Regions from separate parts of the Paenibacillus sp. DRB1-1 genome, predicted to be linked through region 1. Evidence: riboswitches for the same ligand, from Rfam matches in the RefSeq annotation. Region 1 holds a riboswitch; the other holds the start of a gene.
What was found. A riboswitch is a leader RNA that binds a small molecule or an ion and turns the genes downstream of it on or off. The one in region 1 is predicted to bind ZMP and ZTP.
Positions count from the first base shown of each region.

Region 1 (8,173 bases):
GAATCTGTTTAATAAAGACGGGATTCTGAGATACAAAACCGTAATTGATCAATCCAATCGTAATAACCATTAAAATTATATACAGCGTCGTAAATGCAGCCTTACTTTTAATATTACCGATCAAATAGGCGATAAATATGGAAAAATACATATAGCTAAACAGCAGTGTCATGGTAATCGATATGGCAATCTGTACACTGGTCCAAAAGTATATGAGCCAGCCTTTTGAGACAAAAGCCAATACATAACATGCAAAGAATACCAAAATAATAGCAGTACCCAGAATAATATGACTTGTAGATGAAGAGCTAAAGTAGTAAAAGGGCAGGATATAAAAGACGACCCACACATAAGGGCTAATCCCTGTATTTCTTTGGAAAATCTGATACCATTTTTGCATCCTGCCACCCTCTTCTACTTCACATGACTTATATCCCTTATCTTATCATACCAAGTTTTGTACAAAGTTATTTTCTTTCTGTGCTTACAACAGGTGTAGGGATGGGTTTCGTAACTGCAACACGTTTGCTGAGGAGCGGCTTCACTTGTTTAAAGGTCAAAAAGGTTTTCGTATTTTCATCCCAAAGTCGGAACTTCAAAGATTGCAGACTGCTACTCACTGTGATCGTGGTTGCCTTTTGAAGTAACGGTGTCGCTTCATGCGCTTTTTCCAAATTATAATTTGGCACTTTAGGACTCAAGTGATGAACGTGATGAAATCCGATATTGCCCGTAATCCATTGCAATACTTTAGGAAGCTTGTAGTAAGAACTGCCTTCTACGGCTGCATTAATATAACTCCACTCTTCATCATGCTCAAAATACGAATCCTCAAATTGGTGTTGTACATAGAACAGCCAGATTCCCAACATACCAGATACAAAAAAGATAGGTGCCTGTACGAGAAGGAAGGCCTGCCATCCAATAGCCCATGACAACAGTGCGTACAATACAACGATGGATATATTCGTCACATAGGTGTTCATTTTTTCCTTGCGTTTGGCTGTCTTGATATTAAACCGGTAGGAAATCAAAAAAGTATAGATCGGACCTAGTCCGAACATAACCCAAGGATTTCGATATATGCGATAGGCCAACCGTGTCCATGTGGAAGCCTCTGTGTACTCTTCTACTGTAAGCACCCACATGTCACCTGTGCCTCTTTTATCCAGATTACTGCTGGTTGCATGGTGGATCGCGTGACTATTTTTCCATTGGTGATAAGGACAGAGCGTAATAATGCCTGTAATCGTTCCCACAATGTCGTTCAGCTTGCGGCTTTTGAAGAAGGATTGATGACCACAATCATGAAAAATAATAAACGTCCGTACCACAAACCCCGATGCAACAATGGCAATTGGAAGTGTGAGCCAGTACGAAACCGACAGACTAAGATAAGCAGCATACCACAATAGGATCAGTGGACCCAAGGTATTGATGAGTTGCAGAACGCTGGATTTTGTGTTTATTTTCTCATAGGGAGCCATATTTTTTTTCAATTGGGCTAATGGGAGTTGTGTCATACTCATTAAGATCCTCCTTTAAAATGACGCCTATACCTTGATCCTGTTAGGCGTACATGTTGATCTAATCTCAGTATAAGGTAAAGCCTCTAGGCGCTGTAGTCATAAACGTCAGCTCGGGTATATGACATCTGTCATATAGACAAGTAACACAACCCGTTTTCCAAATGTTCGCGGGTTTCTTTTCTGATGATTATTTGTTAAAATATAAGACATAATAACGCTGTATGTGACTGGCGAAGTCAGTGGAATGAACCACGAGGGAGCATACAAAAAAAGCGTACCGTTCGCCTGGGAGAAGTATTTGCAGAGGATTCGTCTGTCTTGACGACCTTGTGCAAATACTTTTTTTCGTTTTAAGACCATGACACCCTGTTGATAAATCATGCGATAAATTCAGAGGAGGCTCGGACGATGGCTATAATCATGAAATCCAAAGAAGCAGCTGAGCAAGTATATGCAACGATCCGTTCACAGGTAGAAAAAATGAAGCAGCAAGGACACCGTCCCCATCTGGCGGCCCTATTGGTAGAAGGCGATCCGGCATCTGCATACTATGCACGGACCAAGCAAAAAATAGCGGAGAAGCTGGGCATCTCATTTCATCTCCATACTTTTGATCGTCATGTTAGCGAAGCCGAGCTACTGCACCTGATCGGCAGACTGAACGATGCATCCCATGTACATGGCATTATGCTGGAACTGCCGCTTCCCCAACATCTTTCTGCCTCCGTTATTAAACAATCCATCGCCCCCTACAAGGATATTGATGGAATAACACCTGATAACAAGCTGGCTACCGTAACAGGTGACGCCGGACTATATCCCGCAACACCTCAAGCCTGTATCGAGCTGCTCAAGCATTACGGTCACACCTTGGCAGGCAAAAATGTCACTCTCGTGGGCATCGGGCAGACAGTGGGACTTCCCCTTTTCCACATGTTGCAAAGAGAAAATGCCACCGTTACCGCCTGTCATGCAGGTACGCGTGATATTGCAGAGCATCTGAGCCATGCAGACATTGCCTTCGTTGCAGTCGGATGCCCTGATGTGATTACGCAGGATATGGTCCATCCTGGTCTGATTCTCGTGGATGCAGGAATTAACGAGACGCTGGAAGGAAAAATCGTGGGTGACGCTGCTTCAAACGTGGGTGAAAAGGTACATGCCATTTCTCCGGTTCCCGGCGGTGTTGGCACCTTAACGACTGCGATTTTGTACAAAAATCTGCTCAAAGCGATACATCTGCAACACTACTCCAGAGAGGTGGTCTATTCATGAGTGAACTGTCGTGGAACAATTCCATCGGACATTTTCTGAAAGAGGCTGCAAGTGCAGCGCCTACCCCCGGCGGAGGAAGTGTATCCGCATTGGCTGCGGCACTAGGCGCGGCTATGACCTCCATGACCGCCAACCTTTCACAAGGAGAAAAATATGCGCACATCCATGAACAAATCACGGATGTCATTAGTAGCATGGAAAGATTGTCTACACATTGTGAGGAACTAATGGTCGCAGACATCCAATCCTTTGAACAGTACATGACCGCACTGCGCTTGCCCAAGGAAACAGACGAAGAAAAGCGCTATCGTACCCATTCCTTACAGACAGCGGTGATCGCTGCCATTGAGGTACCCATGCGTCTGCTGGAAGTATGCCGGGACGGATTATCGCAAGCCTATAACATTGTGGAAATGTCCAATAAAAATGTGATTTCGGATCTTGGCATCGGCGCGATCCTGTTCGAAGCAGCAGCTCAATCTGCCCTGCTTACCGTCGACATTAACCTTGCTTCGCTGAAAGACTTGGACGTCAAATACTCCTATGAGACCAAGACAGCCGCACTCATCCGTGAAATCGGACAAATCAAAGACCAAACCTTGTTGATGGTGCGCAGTCGAATAGCGAATTAGTCTGCTCATAACCGTGTTTAACCTGTTCCAAAACATTTCTTCAAAAAATAACTGATTGGATACAAAAAGAAGATACTATCGAAATTACGACGAAATAGTAAATAAAAAACCAGTCCAAACATGATTCATGTTGGACTGGTTTTTATTGCTAGATACTGCGTATATTATACGAATTCCTATCTGTTTTGGACAATTCGTCACAACGCAGAATCTCACACCTATTGTTTAGCTTTATTCTCTTTTTCTCTTTCGACCAGCATATCTACGATCATATCAATTTGCCCGGTAATAGCGATTGGATCATAGCGATAATATGTATCAAAATCGTTAAAGAACACTCTATTGTTCTTTACCGCAGGAAGATTCCCCCACACAGCGGACGATTTCAGTTGCTTGAGCGCGTCACCCTTTTTCTCCGGGTCATACGTAGTCAGGAACATATAATCTGCGTCATACTGTGGCAATACCTCCATCGAAAGCTGCACCGTTTGTTCCTTGGAGTTAGCTGTTTTCTTTGGCATGTTCAGTTTGAGCGCATTGTACACAGCTTGACCGCCCCGCCCCGCATTGTCGCCAAAGATCCAAAGTGCGTTTTTGTCCGTCAGCTCATACAGACCGAAAGTCGCCTTTTCGTCAATCACACCTTTAAGACGTGCGCGACCTTCAGCGGCCTTTTTATCAAATGCAGCAATAAATTGCTCAGCCTTCTCCTTTTCCCCGGTGATATCGCCGAACAGCTTGACCGTATCATAGATATTAGTCGTCGTACCGTACGGAATGTACAGGGTAGGTGCGATTTTTGAAAGAGCCTCATAATTCGTATCCTTCATAACCACGATCAGATCGGGTTTGAGTTCCAGCGTCTTTTCCAAATTGGTCGGATCACCCACCTCTTTGGTTCCTTTTTCCTTCAGCAAATCGGTCAGAAAAGGATTTTGAAACGCAGTCGGCTCCACACCCACCACGTTAGCACCCACGGACAGCAATTCTCCGCCGTAAAAATCCGTTACAATGCGCTGGGGCTTAGCAGGAATTTGAATATCCCCTTTAACCGTTTTAAAGCTTCTAGTCTCTCCAGTAGTAGCCGACTCTTGCTTATCTCCTGAAGATGAAGCCGGATTACTTCCATTGTTATTTCCGCCGCAAGCGCTGATGAATACAGACAATACAAGTAACATAGCTGTCATCATAAAATACGATTTTCTTTTCAACTGATTAGCCCCCTATATATTGTGAAGATGATCTTCCCGATACACATGATAATGATTATCAATATCGTAAGAAATATATCAAGCGTCGTCCTTACTGTCAACTGAAAAACGAACTTTGCATCATTTCACTTTAAAAATGAAAAGACCTGCCAAAATGATGGCCAGGTCTTTTTTCGTGGAGCCGTCTCAAAAACCTACACATTGGGGCTAGGTTGCTGAAGGCTGCTTTCTGGTGGTCGCTGTTTTGTTTTATATTCTTCTCCCCAATCCTTCATCAGGTTAATAATCGGGATCAGCGTTTTTCCAAATTCAGTTAGAGAGTATTCGACCTTAGGAGGAACCTGTTGGTAGACTTCACGGTGAACGACTCCGTCCTCTTCCAGCTCACGCAATTGGAGTGTCAGCATACGTTGAGTAATTCCCGGACAGATCCGCCGAAAATCACTAAATCGCTTAGTCCCATACATAAGATGATATAAAATAATCCCTTTCCATTTGCCCCCAATCACGTCCAGCGTGAACTCAACTGGACACGCCTGATCATTTCCAGCGGTACATTCCCCAAAGCCGCCTTTCCGATTGCGCATAGGCTTTTCTCCTCCTTGGTATCATTTTATATACTACAGCACATTAATGTGCGTACTTCAAAAACGATCATGTATATTCTAATATTAAGCATGTCACTTGGTAAGCGTCAATTTTAATCACATCCATAAGGAGTGGAATAACGATGGAAACCTTAACTACTACTAAAGATCAAATCTTATCTGCATACGAGTTCAGACATGCAACGAAGGAATTTGATAGCCATAAGAAAATTAGCGATTCTGACTTCGACTTTATTCTTGAAACAGGCCGTTTATCCCCGAGTTCGTTTGGCTTTGAACCCTGGAAATTTGTTGTCGTTCAGAGTAACGCTATGCGTGAGAAGCTGCTGCCTTACTCTTGGGGGGCCCAAAAACAACTGCCAACAGCCAGTCATTTTGTACTCATCCTCTCTAGACTTCCTGAAGATATGGTAGCCTCCTCCGATTATATCAAGAGTATGATGGAGAACGTGCAGCAATTACCCGCTGAAGTGATTCAAGGCAGAGAGAAAGTGTATGATGCCTTTCTCAAATCAGATTTTGGGCTGGAGGAAAATAAAAGAGCCTTGTTCGAGTGGGGCTGCCGACAAACCTACATCGCACTGGGTAACATGATGACTGCCGCAGCTCAAATCGGCATTGATTCCTGTCCTATCGAAGGTTTTAATAAACAGGAAATCGAACGCATCCTCTCCGAAGAAGGCATTATGGATGCCGAACATTTCGGTATTTCCTGTATGGTGGCATTTGGATACCGTCTGAACGAGCCGCGAGGCAAAACCCGGCGATCTGTAGATCAGGTTATTGAATGGGTGTAAAACCTTTTCTCTAAAACAAAGGGGCGTCCCACAACCATTTCCATGGCTGTTGGGACACCCCCTTTTCATAAAACCTCAAGTCTTAAAAATTCTGTCATTCCAAACCCTTACTGATAGTTTACTTCTTCTGCAAAGTAAATCTCCTTCAAACGATCCTTTACGCGCTGAATTTCATCTGCTGTTAACGGAGCTGTAGGATGCAGCTTAAAGTTCCTTCCAGTGACATAGCTTACATCCGTGTTCTTATCCAGATTGTATGCCATCTTCGGAACCGGACTTCGGGTATAGTCAGTAAAGTCAATAATGGACCATGCCGCATCTCCATCCTCCTTGGATAAAATAATCCGCTGTGAGGCGTTTTCAGTCCACAAGTAACGCAGATTGGCTGGTGAATTATTGGAGTCCATAACTGCCTTAAAGCCTGAGCCTCTAAACATGAGCGAAAACTCCGTATGATCATTACTCAATCCAGCTACCGATTCATAAATCTGTTTCAGCCCGTCCACGCCCACAATCTCAACCTCACGGTCAACAGGGAAGTGATTCACAAAGTTCTCCCATATTTGAGACATGTTATGGTTTTTGGCAAGCCAGTTGACATCCAAAATAATGGACATGTAGTTTACTGTATTCAAACGTTGATACGGGTTATCTAAATACTGCTGCGCTATATACAGTTGTGGTGCCGCATCCGTTTCGGTCACATATGGATCGCCCGGATGGAGAGTCCAACGTGAGGAATCTTTGGTATAACGTGATCCAATCGGATCAATCGTAATCGAGTTCATAAATACGATACCGCTATTATTTGTAAGCCCCTGTGCCGGAACAATCGGATTATCCTTATGGGACCAGTAAGGCATCAAAGGTGACCCCTCACCATACATGTTGTTCACATTATACTGTGTAGCCGACCACCCCATCGCTGAGGTGATCTTAAAATGATCCTTAAGCCATTGGGCCTGCTCAGGATTCACCGTAAAGCCGGTCAATGATTTAGGCAGATACTTTCGATATTGGTCTGTATCCATGCTTTCAAACACCGAAGGTGATCCCAACGAACCAGATTGGTGCAGCTCATTGAGTGCATTATAACGATACATATACAACCACTCGTTCATCTGTGCTTCCCATTCAGGGAGACCAAACAGATTATTCGGATACCCATCCAAAATCCCGACTTCATCGCCATACTGATCCACGTATTCCAAAACCTTTTTAAGCTGCGGACGATTTGATTCCACGAAAATAAATCTATTTTCCATGGCCCACGTCACTTTTACGTTGGGACCAAAGTGATCCATCAGTAATTGACGTGACTGCTCAATTTGCTCTACCGTGGTCGTACTGCCCGCATCTTTTCCCTGCAGCATCATGGAGATAGCAAAATATTGCTTTTTGCGTGCTCCTGGTACTACAGTTAACTCGGCATCGGATATAAAGTGAATTCCCTGAGAGGGTGACTCAACCTCAATCTTGAATGGAATGACAGAGTTCAATACAGGAATCAGATGCAGATTGGCAATATTTCCATCCTCGTCAAATATCCCTCTGGAATCCTCTATCCGAAGCTTTAAATCTGACGGCAATAGACCGGACGGTATGACCTCTCCCTTTGCATTTTGAAATACATAGGGCATGCTCCAGCCATCAGGGTCTAGAGTCGTGGCCTGTGGAATGGTGTACGTCGCCAAGTATACGGACCTGATTACACTCGGGTCCTCTACCGGAGGAGTCATTCCTTTCACGATCAGCTTGGTCTGTGCTTTAAGCACCTGATGGGGTTTAGCAATGATGACTTCCATCTCTACAGGAATGTAACCATCAGCAGCAGGTATATTTTCGGAATGCGCAATTTTCCCATGTTCATCAAATACACCTAATGTGTCACTAAATGTGTAAGTAACACTTGTGACGCTTACAGCGGGAATGCTTACCAAGTGCCCTTTATTGTAGAGATCAAAGGACAGCTGATACGAAGGATACGTTTCCGGTTGATTGACCAACTCGGGCGCCTTGATTACGACCTCATCCACTAGAAAATCCGAAGAATGGTCCGGTGGTTCTGAGGGAGTCACTGGTGTCACTGGCGGTATGACTGGTGGTGTCACTGGTGGTGTC
Region 1 is NZ_JBODQH010000001.1:1,548,683-1,556,855, forward strand. Features, by position in the region: gene ACQW03_RS06735 (histidine kinase) at 1-400, opposite strand, end outside; gene ACQW03_RS06740 (fatty acid desaturase) at 468-1,529, opposite strand; ZMP/ZTP riboswitch at 1,743-1,827, shown strand; gene ACQW03_RS06745 (bifunctional 5,10-methylenetetrahydrofolate dehydrogenase/5,10-methenyltetrahydrofolate cyclohydrolase) at 1,938-2,804, shown strand; gene ACQW03_RS06750 (cyclodeaminase/cyclohydrolase family protein) at 2,801-3,436, shown strand; gene ACQW03_RS06755 (ABC transporter substrate-binding protein) at 3,655-4,647, opposite strand; gene ACQW03_RS06760 (winged helix-turn-helix transcriptional regulator) at 4,842-5,234, opposite strand; gene ACQW03_RS06765 (NAD(P)H-dependent oxidoreductase) at 5,378-6,052, shown strand; gene ACQW03_RS06770 (S-layer homology domain-containing protein) at 6,160-8,173, opposite strand, start outside.

Region 2 (8,173 bases), 1.5 Mb from region 1:
CAAAAAAAGGCTGTTCTCCTCCGGCTTAAGGAAGGAAAACAGCCTATAACATAAAGATTATGAATGTCGATGAATTAGTATTGAGTTCCTGGATAAATTGGGAACTTATCTGTCAACTCGCCAACCGCTTGGCTTGCTTTGGACAATACAGTATCATCTTTCGGGTTTTTAAGGGTTTCGGCAATGATTTTACCGATTTTGACCATAGCCTCTTCATCCATACCACGAGATGTTGCAGCAGGTGTACCAATACGAATTCCGCTTGTTACGAATGGACTGGTCGGGTCAAAAGGAATCGCGTTTTTATTGACTGTGATGCCCACGGAATCCAATACATGCTCCGCTTCTTTACCTGTGATATTCAAATTGCGCGTATCCAACAGCATCAGATGGTTATCCGTACCACCAGATACAATGTTAATCCCCTCAGCCAGCAGTGTTTCAGCCAGCACCTGTGCGTTGCGAACTACGTTTTGCGCATAGGTTTTGAACGATGGCTGGAGCGCTTCACCCAAAGCAACCGCTTTGGACGCGATCACATGCATCAGTGGCCCCCCTTGAGTACCAGGGAAAATAGCTTTATCAATCGCTTGCGCCCATGCTTTACGAGTCAGAATCAGACCCCCACGCGGACCACGTAGCGTTTTGTGTGTCGTTGTTGTTACAAATTGGGCATGCGGAACTGGACTTGGGTGAATTCCCGCTGCCACAAGACCTGCGATATGTGCCATATCCACCATGAACAAAGCACCTACATCATTGGCAATGGAAGCAAAAGCTTCAAAATCAATAGTACGCGGATATGCACTCGCGCCAGCTACAATCAGACGAGGGCGGTGCTTAAAGGCTGCCTTGCGCACTTCATCGTAGTCGATGCGGAAGTTGTCTTCGCGCACACCATAGGCAGCAAAGTTATACAACAAGCCGGAGGCGTTTACCGGACTTCCGTGTGTTAAATGACCACCATGCGCCAGATTCATACCCAGTACAGTATCTCCAGGTTTGAGAGCTGCCAGATACACCGCCATATTGGCTTGTGCTCCAGAGTGAGGCTGCACGTTAGCATGCTCGGCGCCGAACAGTTCTTTCGCGCGGTCACGTGCGATGTCTTCAACGATATCTACATGCTCACAGCCACCATAGTAGCGCTTGTTCGGATAACCTTCAGCATATTTATTCGTCAGCACGGAGCCCATGGCTTCCATTACTGCTTCACTGACAATGTTCTCGGATGCGATTAGCTCGATATTGTGGCGTTGCCGTTTCAGTTCAAGTCCCATTGCTTCCATCACTGCCGGGTCACTTTTACGCAGGTGTTCCATCATGATTGATTACTCCCTCTCCATAGTCAATTGTTGGGTATACAAGCAAACGCCTGCTCCTCTGTTGGGTACCTCATCATCAATGCAAAAAAGATTAGTACAAACATGCCGCCTTGCCAAATGCTAATCGCAGTTTCCGCCGACTTCTTGCTCCAGACTGTACACCGCCCGTTGTCCGCCAATAAGTGGAGGACGGGTGAACGCTGCTGTCACACGTGCTTCGCCAATCCAGCGAAGGCTTGGGCGAAACGGAACGGCAATGGGGCGCAGATGCATGCCAATCAGCGTTTCGCCGATGTCTATCCCGGCATGAGCCTGCACGTTCGCCGCCAAACACGCGTCGATCATAGAACGATAGGCGACGGTAGCCATAGAGCCTCCTGCTGTACGAACAGGAACAGCTGCAACCTCCATCAGTCCCCATCGCTCCAGCACAGCCCGTTCAACGACCAGCGCTCGATTCAAATGCTCACAGCATTGAAACGCCACATCAAAGCCATACTCCCTGCGAACGGACTCTACTCCAGACAACAGTTGCTGAGCCACATCGAGCGCTCCCGCCGTACCAATCCGACTTCCAGCCACTTCACTTGTGCTAACGCCAATAACCAGCAGGCGACCAGCCTTGAGACTGGCTGCTTCTGCGATTTCCCGCACGACAGAAGTGGTCTGTGCTTCCAGCGGAATCTCATGATCTAATTGTTCCACCATTGGAACCTCCTTTGGTTGAACAGCCTCTCAGAGACTAGGCACGGTCTCATGCCCCAAGTTCAACACACTCTCTCCTGATCACAATCTGACTATATTATAGCCGATGTTTCAGATTTCGAGCAGAAAAAATGGAAGAACCTTTAATGGAATCAACCCTCAGCTAAAAATCTGGCATAACTTGTATATGAAAAAAAGAGCAGTCCACACCTATGTGGAATTGCTCTTTTGCCCAGGCGACCGGCCGTATATCCGATGCTCCATCGTGGTTAATCCCACTTTTGTCGCCAGTCACATCGGATTCTCATTTTTCCACCTTATCTTAACGGATTAACCGCCGAAAATCAACAGATTCCGTACAAACAGATGAGTAATACCAATTTTATTCGGAAGAAGCCTTTAGCTTGTCCAGCAGCTTATGCAGCGCCGTACGGATTTCCGCAGCTGTGACATCGTAATCTTCCCGCGAACCGCCAAACGGATCAGAAATATCAAAGCCCGGAATCCGTTGGTGTAATTCAATCATTCGTTCACGCTCCTGCGCCGATAGCTCTTGTCCGAGTGAAGCCATCAACTGCTGTGAAGCATATAAACCGTCCAACTCCTGTACATCATTCAACACCGCATCCCGGTTCTCCACATATTCCTTAAGCGTAAATACTTTGCCCGCCGTTTGGGGAAAGCGCTGAATTACGTGCTGTTTATGTCCTTGCGTCAAGGTTAAGATCAGATGCGCCCACCCGGCAAGCTCGTCGCTCAAAGGGGTGGAAGTGATCTGGTCGGATATATCATGATCACGTAGAACCGCCTCTGCATGTCGGGATATCGGCGTGCCTTCCATCGCGGCTACTCCCGCAGAACGCACTTCCAGTTCTAGCCCATGCTCAGCAGCCAACTTACGCAGCATCCCTTCAGCCATTGGACTGCGACAGGTATTCCCTGTGCATACGAATAAGATATTCTTCAACGTTTTCACCCCCCGTATGTTAAAAAAATATATAAACAGAGGATTACTATAATTCTAATCCCTTACTATAATCCTGCATTTATTTTACACTGTCTACGCTAAAATCAAAACATAAACATAAAGCCGAATGCCAGCAAAATGGCACCGCCCACTGCTTCTCCATAATCTCCTAGATTGCGGCTGACCTTGCGACCCAGCAACAAGCCCAACATCGCCATTGCTCCCCCGCAAAAACCAAACGCCAGAACGGACAGCACCAGATCACTCTGGAACATACCCAGTGACACCCCTACAGAAAATGAGTCAACGCTCACCCCAAGTGCAAACAGCAAAAGGCCTAAAGGCGAACGATGATCCAACACCTGTACGCCGTCCCCTTTAAAGGAATTATACACCATATGCCCGCCCAAAAGGATGAGTAGACCCCCTGCGAAGTAGGCCGTCACATGACCTAATAAAGAACTCATATAATGGCCTGTGAACATTCCCAGCAATGGCATCAGAATGTGAAAAAAGCCAATAACAGTACTGATGCGCAGCACGTCTCGCAGGCGTATCCCCTTCATGCCGATCCCTACGCCCAGCGATAACGCATCCATTCCTAGCGCTACCGCCATGATCAGAATCGTTACAACCTGCCCGGCATGGGCAGAGGCTGCCAGCATACTCCATCCCTCCATTATCCGTCTGTTCTTGTACACGTTATGCGGACAAGGGGGAAATCAGTACAAGCATACACTGAAAGTACCCCATACCGAGACGAGGAAGGAGGAAAATTTAATATAAGAGGCTCTGATTCGACAGAAGCTACAAGCGGACGATTCGGTGACCTGCCGCTTTAAGCAGGCGGTTCATGACGGCGTCTCCCAATCCTTTCGGCGGACAGGATTCCGACAAAATGTAGGTGACGCCGTCCTCGTCGCAGCAGCGCAGCACGCCATACAGGCGCTGCGCTGCCTCATGGAGCGCTTCCAGCTTGCCTAGCGTGTAGACGCGCTCTCCGGCGTAGCCGGCGGCATGCTCGTCGAACGCGAGCACTGCCGTGCGCTCCCCGCGCGCGGAAGCCTCCGCCAGCGCGGCGCGAATCCAGCCCGTCACCTCAACGGACGACGGGCCTTGTACCACGCTCAAGCGGCCTCGCGGCGCGTAGTGCGTGTACTTCATGCCTGGCGAGCGCGGCGCCGGGCTGTCCGCGTCTTCCCCAGGCGTAGCGGCCAACGCCGGGTCCAGCACGACAGCGCGAGCAACCGCAGCGAGCTGCTCGGCCGTCACGCCGCCGGGACGCAGAATGGTGACGGTTCCGTCGTCACCCGCCTGCACCACCGTGGACTCCAGCCCCACCCCCGTGGGACCTCCGTCTAAAATGCCGCCGATGCGGCCCTCCAGATCCTCCCGCACATGCTGTGCAAGGGTGGGGCTGGGCCTTCCCGACCGGTTGGCGCTTGGCGCAGCCAGCGGACAACCCGCTTCAGCGATCAAACGAAGCGCTATCGGATGATCCGGCATGCGCACACCAACCGTGTCCAGTCCGGCTGTCACACGCGATGACAGTGCCTGCGGCACCACTGGCAATACGAGAGTCAACGGTCCCGGCCAGAACATATTCATCAGCGCTCGGGCTGTATCGTTTATTTCTGCTACCATACCCTCTAATTGATCAACATCAGAAATATGTACAATGAGCGGGTTATCGGAGGGGCGCCCTTTGGCAGTGAATACCGCCTCCACCGCTTTTGTACTACGAGCATCGGCCCCCAGGCCGTACACGGTCTCCGTAGGAAAGGCTACCGTCTCTCCAGCTTGGAGGAGTAAGGCGGCCTCGCGTATGCCCTTTTCCGCCGCGATCCGAGTCTGTTCATCCCAAATTTCATCAGAAACATCCCCGTCAGTGTTGCTCACAGGAACCAAACATCTTACATCCCACCATTGTGTATGGGAAGACTTCAATGCCTGCTTCAGCTCGCGAATTCCCTGTTCACCTAGCTTTTGCTCAGGTTTTTCCTTTTGCACAAATTCTCCACGCAAGTCTTGCATTTGATTCGATTTATCGCTCATTCAGATCATCCCATATCTTATTGTCATACAAGCCAGTTATTTCGTTTGATCCCCATAAAGCTACTTTGAAAGATCAGTTCATTTGGCTCTGCCATGTGTATATCTATCGTAAGTTCCATTATAGCATATGGGGAAACTTACACTCCTCAACGTTTAGGCAAACAAGCCACTCACCCAGCTACACAGTCCCGCAAGTGCATCCCACAGAAAAAAACGTACTTCCGGCTCCTTGTCAGCGGCATTCGTCCGACTTTCTCCGTGATCCGTTTTTGCTGATACCGTTTGTGCCGCTGCTTCCCCACTGCCTGCATCAATAAAGCACAGCGGAGGAAACAGCACGCACCACCAATTTTGCCCTTTTCCTTGCCCCAGCGTAACCCGAAGCGCTTCATAATTCCCTGCTGGGTAGACCAGACCACCGTACATTTTCGTTGGGAAAGGTACGCTCGCCAGTTCCACCTGATGATCATATGCAATGCCGCGACGAGCCAGTTCCGTACCTACCAAACGGTCAATTTCAGGTAAATGAGCACCAATCAATGATCTAGCTTGATCTAAGCTTTGCGGGTTTTCCAGCTCACCCACCCAGGCATTCATCTGCTGTACAATAGCGTCCCGTATTTCGCGTTTAACCAGCTGATCCTCCGGACGATCCGAGTTGGCCAAAATACGCAGTCGAATGGAGTCATGTGGAATCACATTCAGCCCTGTTGTAGCTACTCCTGATGCTAAGGTTCCTCTTGTTCCAGTGGTCATAGCAGCATCCGTCTTTTGACCTTCCCAAGACATCATTAATATCGAAATACAAAATAGTATCATTGCAGCTTGCTTGATCCAATTTCTCATCTTCGTCTCCCCCAAACCCAAACTCTATCATGTCTATCAGTCTGTCCGGTTTGGGAGAGTCTAAACCTATAATTCTTGTAAAAGATTCAGGAACACTTTACAGATTTTCTTCAATATACCCTTAAACCATGCTACACCAAGCTTCTGACCCTCACCGAGGAATATGAAAAAGCCCAGATTTCACAATCTGGACTCTCTCGTTGCACCGTTTCAACTCACACAAATACCAATCATTATCTAGCCACATTCCACCTATACTAGGCTTTTTTCGCCTTCGTCAAGCTTACTCTGGAAGGCTGTGGCAGATCATCCTCCAGCTCTTGACCGTGCACCTTAATACTCATAACCAAGCCGATACTAGCCATGTTAATAAGCAACGAGGTACCACCATAACTTATGAACGGGAGCGTAATCCCCGTAAGCGGCATAATGCCCAGAAACGCACCAATATTCTCAAAAATCTGATACAGCAACATAGACACAATCCCGACAATAATATACGGTCCGGCGCGATCCCGGCATTCCAGCGAAATCAAGATCATTCGGTGAATCAAGATAAAATATAGCAATAGCAGCACTGAAGAGCCTACAAACCCAAATTCCTCCGCTACGACCACAAAAATAGAATCCGCGTACGTATAAGGAACACGCCCGGACTGTACCGAGGTTCCTTGCAAAAAGCCCTTGCCCATCATCCCGCCAGAGGCTATCGCCAGCTTGGCATTTTTGGTATGATAAGACGCCTTCGCGGTTGCCTCTTCCGGTACCAACCAAGGGTCCAAACGCTCAACCCAGTGACTACGGCCAATCCCCTTCATAAAGGAGTCAATCTCATCGTGAAACGAAATATAAGCTTTAATCCCGCCGCCAACAGCGACTGCAAATACTATAAATCCGATCAACGCATGGGATGCCTTCACATTACCAATCCATAGCATACCGATGACGATGACAATGTAACCGAGCGCATTACCCAAGTCATTTTGTGCCATAACCATGGCAAACGGGACAAAGCTCACCAGAGCGACTGGAAGAACATCCTGAATAAAATACAGCTTGCTCTTGCGCTTTTTGATCAGCATATAAGTCAGAAAAATGATAAGGACCAGCTTGAATACCTCAGCAGGCTGAAGATTCAAGCCCCCAATTTTCAAAAAGCCCTGAGAGTTGTTAACCGTCCCGCCAAAAAATCCGAGACCCAACAAGAATATTCCGCCTCCATATACGTACAAGGCTTTTTTAATGAATATCCGAAAATCGACCATCGCTAAACCCAAGATCGCCACAAAACCCAATATATAATACCCGATCATCTTCTGGTAGTCATTGCCGTGCTCTGCCAAGTTCGTAGGGCCCCTACCTGCGCTGTATACCGTTATGATACTAATCGCCATGAGCAAAACCAGAATAAAGATAACCGGACCGTCAATTTTTTTCAATTTCTGAAGCATGATTTCCCCCTGAGCCGTTTCTCGGTCATACTCCTCTTATTCTAAAGGAAAGACTCGCAAAAAGAAAATGCAGCACTACTCCGAGACGCCTAGGACATGTCGTTCGATCCCTGCAAGGTCAGGAACGATAATAATATTCTTCCAATGACCTGCCTGTTCCAACAGGCCAGCCACGTCTCTGGCCTGTCCCATCCCCAGCTCAAACCCGATTAGCCGGGGCGGAGCCTGAAGGAGTCCGAGCTGCTCCAGCATTGCCCGATACGGGCCGAGCCCGTCAGGACCACCATCCAACGCCATCCGCGGCTCATGGTCGCGTACCTCTGGCTGTAAGCCAGCGATGTCAGCAGCCGGGATGTACGGCGGGTTGGACACGAGAATGTCCACCGCCGTTCCCGCGAACGGCGCCAGCAGATCGCCCTCGCGGAATTCTACGGCTGCGCCGTTCGCAGCAGCATTATGAGTCGCTACTTTTAACGCGGCAGCCGAAATATCCCCTGCCGCCACGCGCCAGTTCGGTCGCTCAGCCGCCAGCGTCACGGCAATCGCACCGCTGCCTGCGCCGATGTCGAGCGCCTGCGGAGCGCCGCTTGGCCACAGACGATCGCCGTGCTGGAGTATCGCCTCGACGAGCAGTTCTGTCTCGGGGCGCGGAATCAGCACCGACGGCGAAACCGCGAACGGGCGGCCATAAAATTCCTGCCGTCCGATAATATACTGCGCTGGTTCACCCGCAGCTTTGCGGGCTATAATCTGTTCCCACTCCTCCCTGACGGAGGAAGGGAACGAATCACCCAGAGCGGCGTAAAACGCCGTGCCTTCGAGCC
Region 2 is NZ_JBODQH010000001.1:3,047,209-3,055,381, reverse strand. Features, by position in the region: gene glyA (serine hydroxymethyltransferase) at 75-1,325, opposite strand; gene ACQW03_RS13580 (TIGR01440 family protein) at 1,446-2,033, opposite strand; ZMP/ZTP riboswitch at 2,254-2,335, opposite strand; gene ACQW03_RS13575 (low molecular weight protein arginine phosphatase) at 2,413-2,997, opposite strand; gene ACQW03_RS13570 (manganese efflux pump MntP) at 3,102-3,662, opposite strand; gene ACQW03_RS13565 (L-threonylcarbamoyladenylate synthase) at 3,805-5,052, opposite strand; gene spoIIR (stage II sporulation protein R) at 5,206-5,898, opposite strand; gene ACQW03_RS13555 (FtsW/RodA/SpoVE family cell cycle protein) at 6,156-7,349, opposite strand; gene prmC (peptide chain release factor N(5)-glutamine methyltransferase) at 7,425-8,173, opposite strand, start outside.
Region 2: linked by a shared signal. The riboswitch ahead of ACQW03_RS13580 (TIGR01440 family protein) and the one ahead of ACQW03_RS06745 (bifunctional 5,10-methylenetetrahydrofolate dehydrogenase/5,10-methenyltetrahydrofolate cyclohydrolase) in region 1 are both predicted to bind ZMP and ZTP.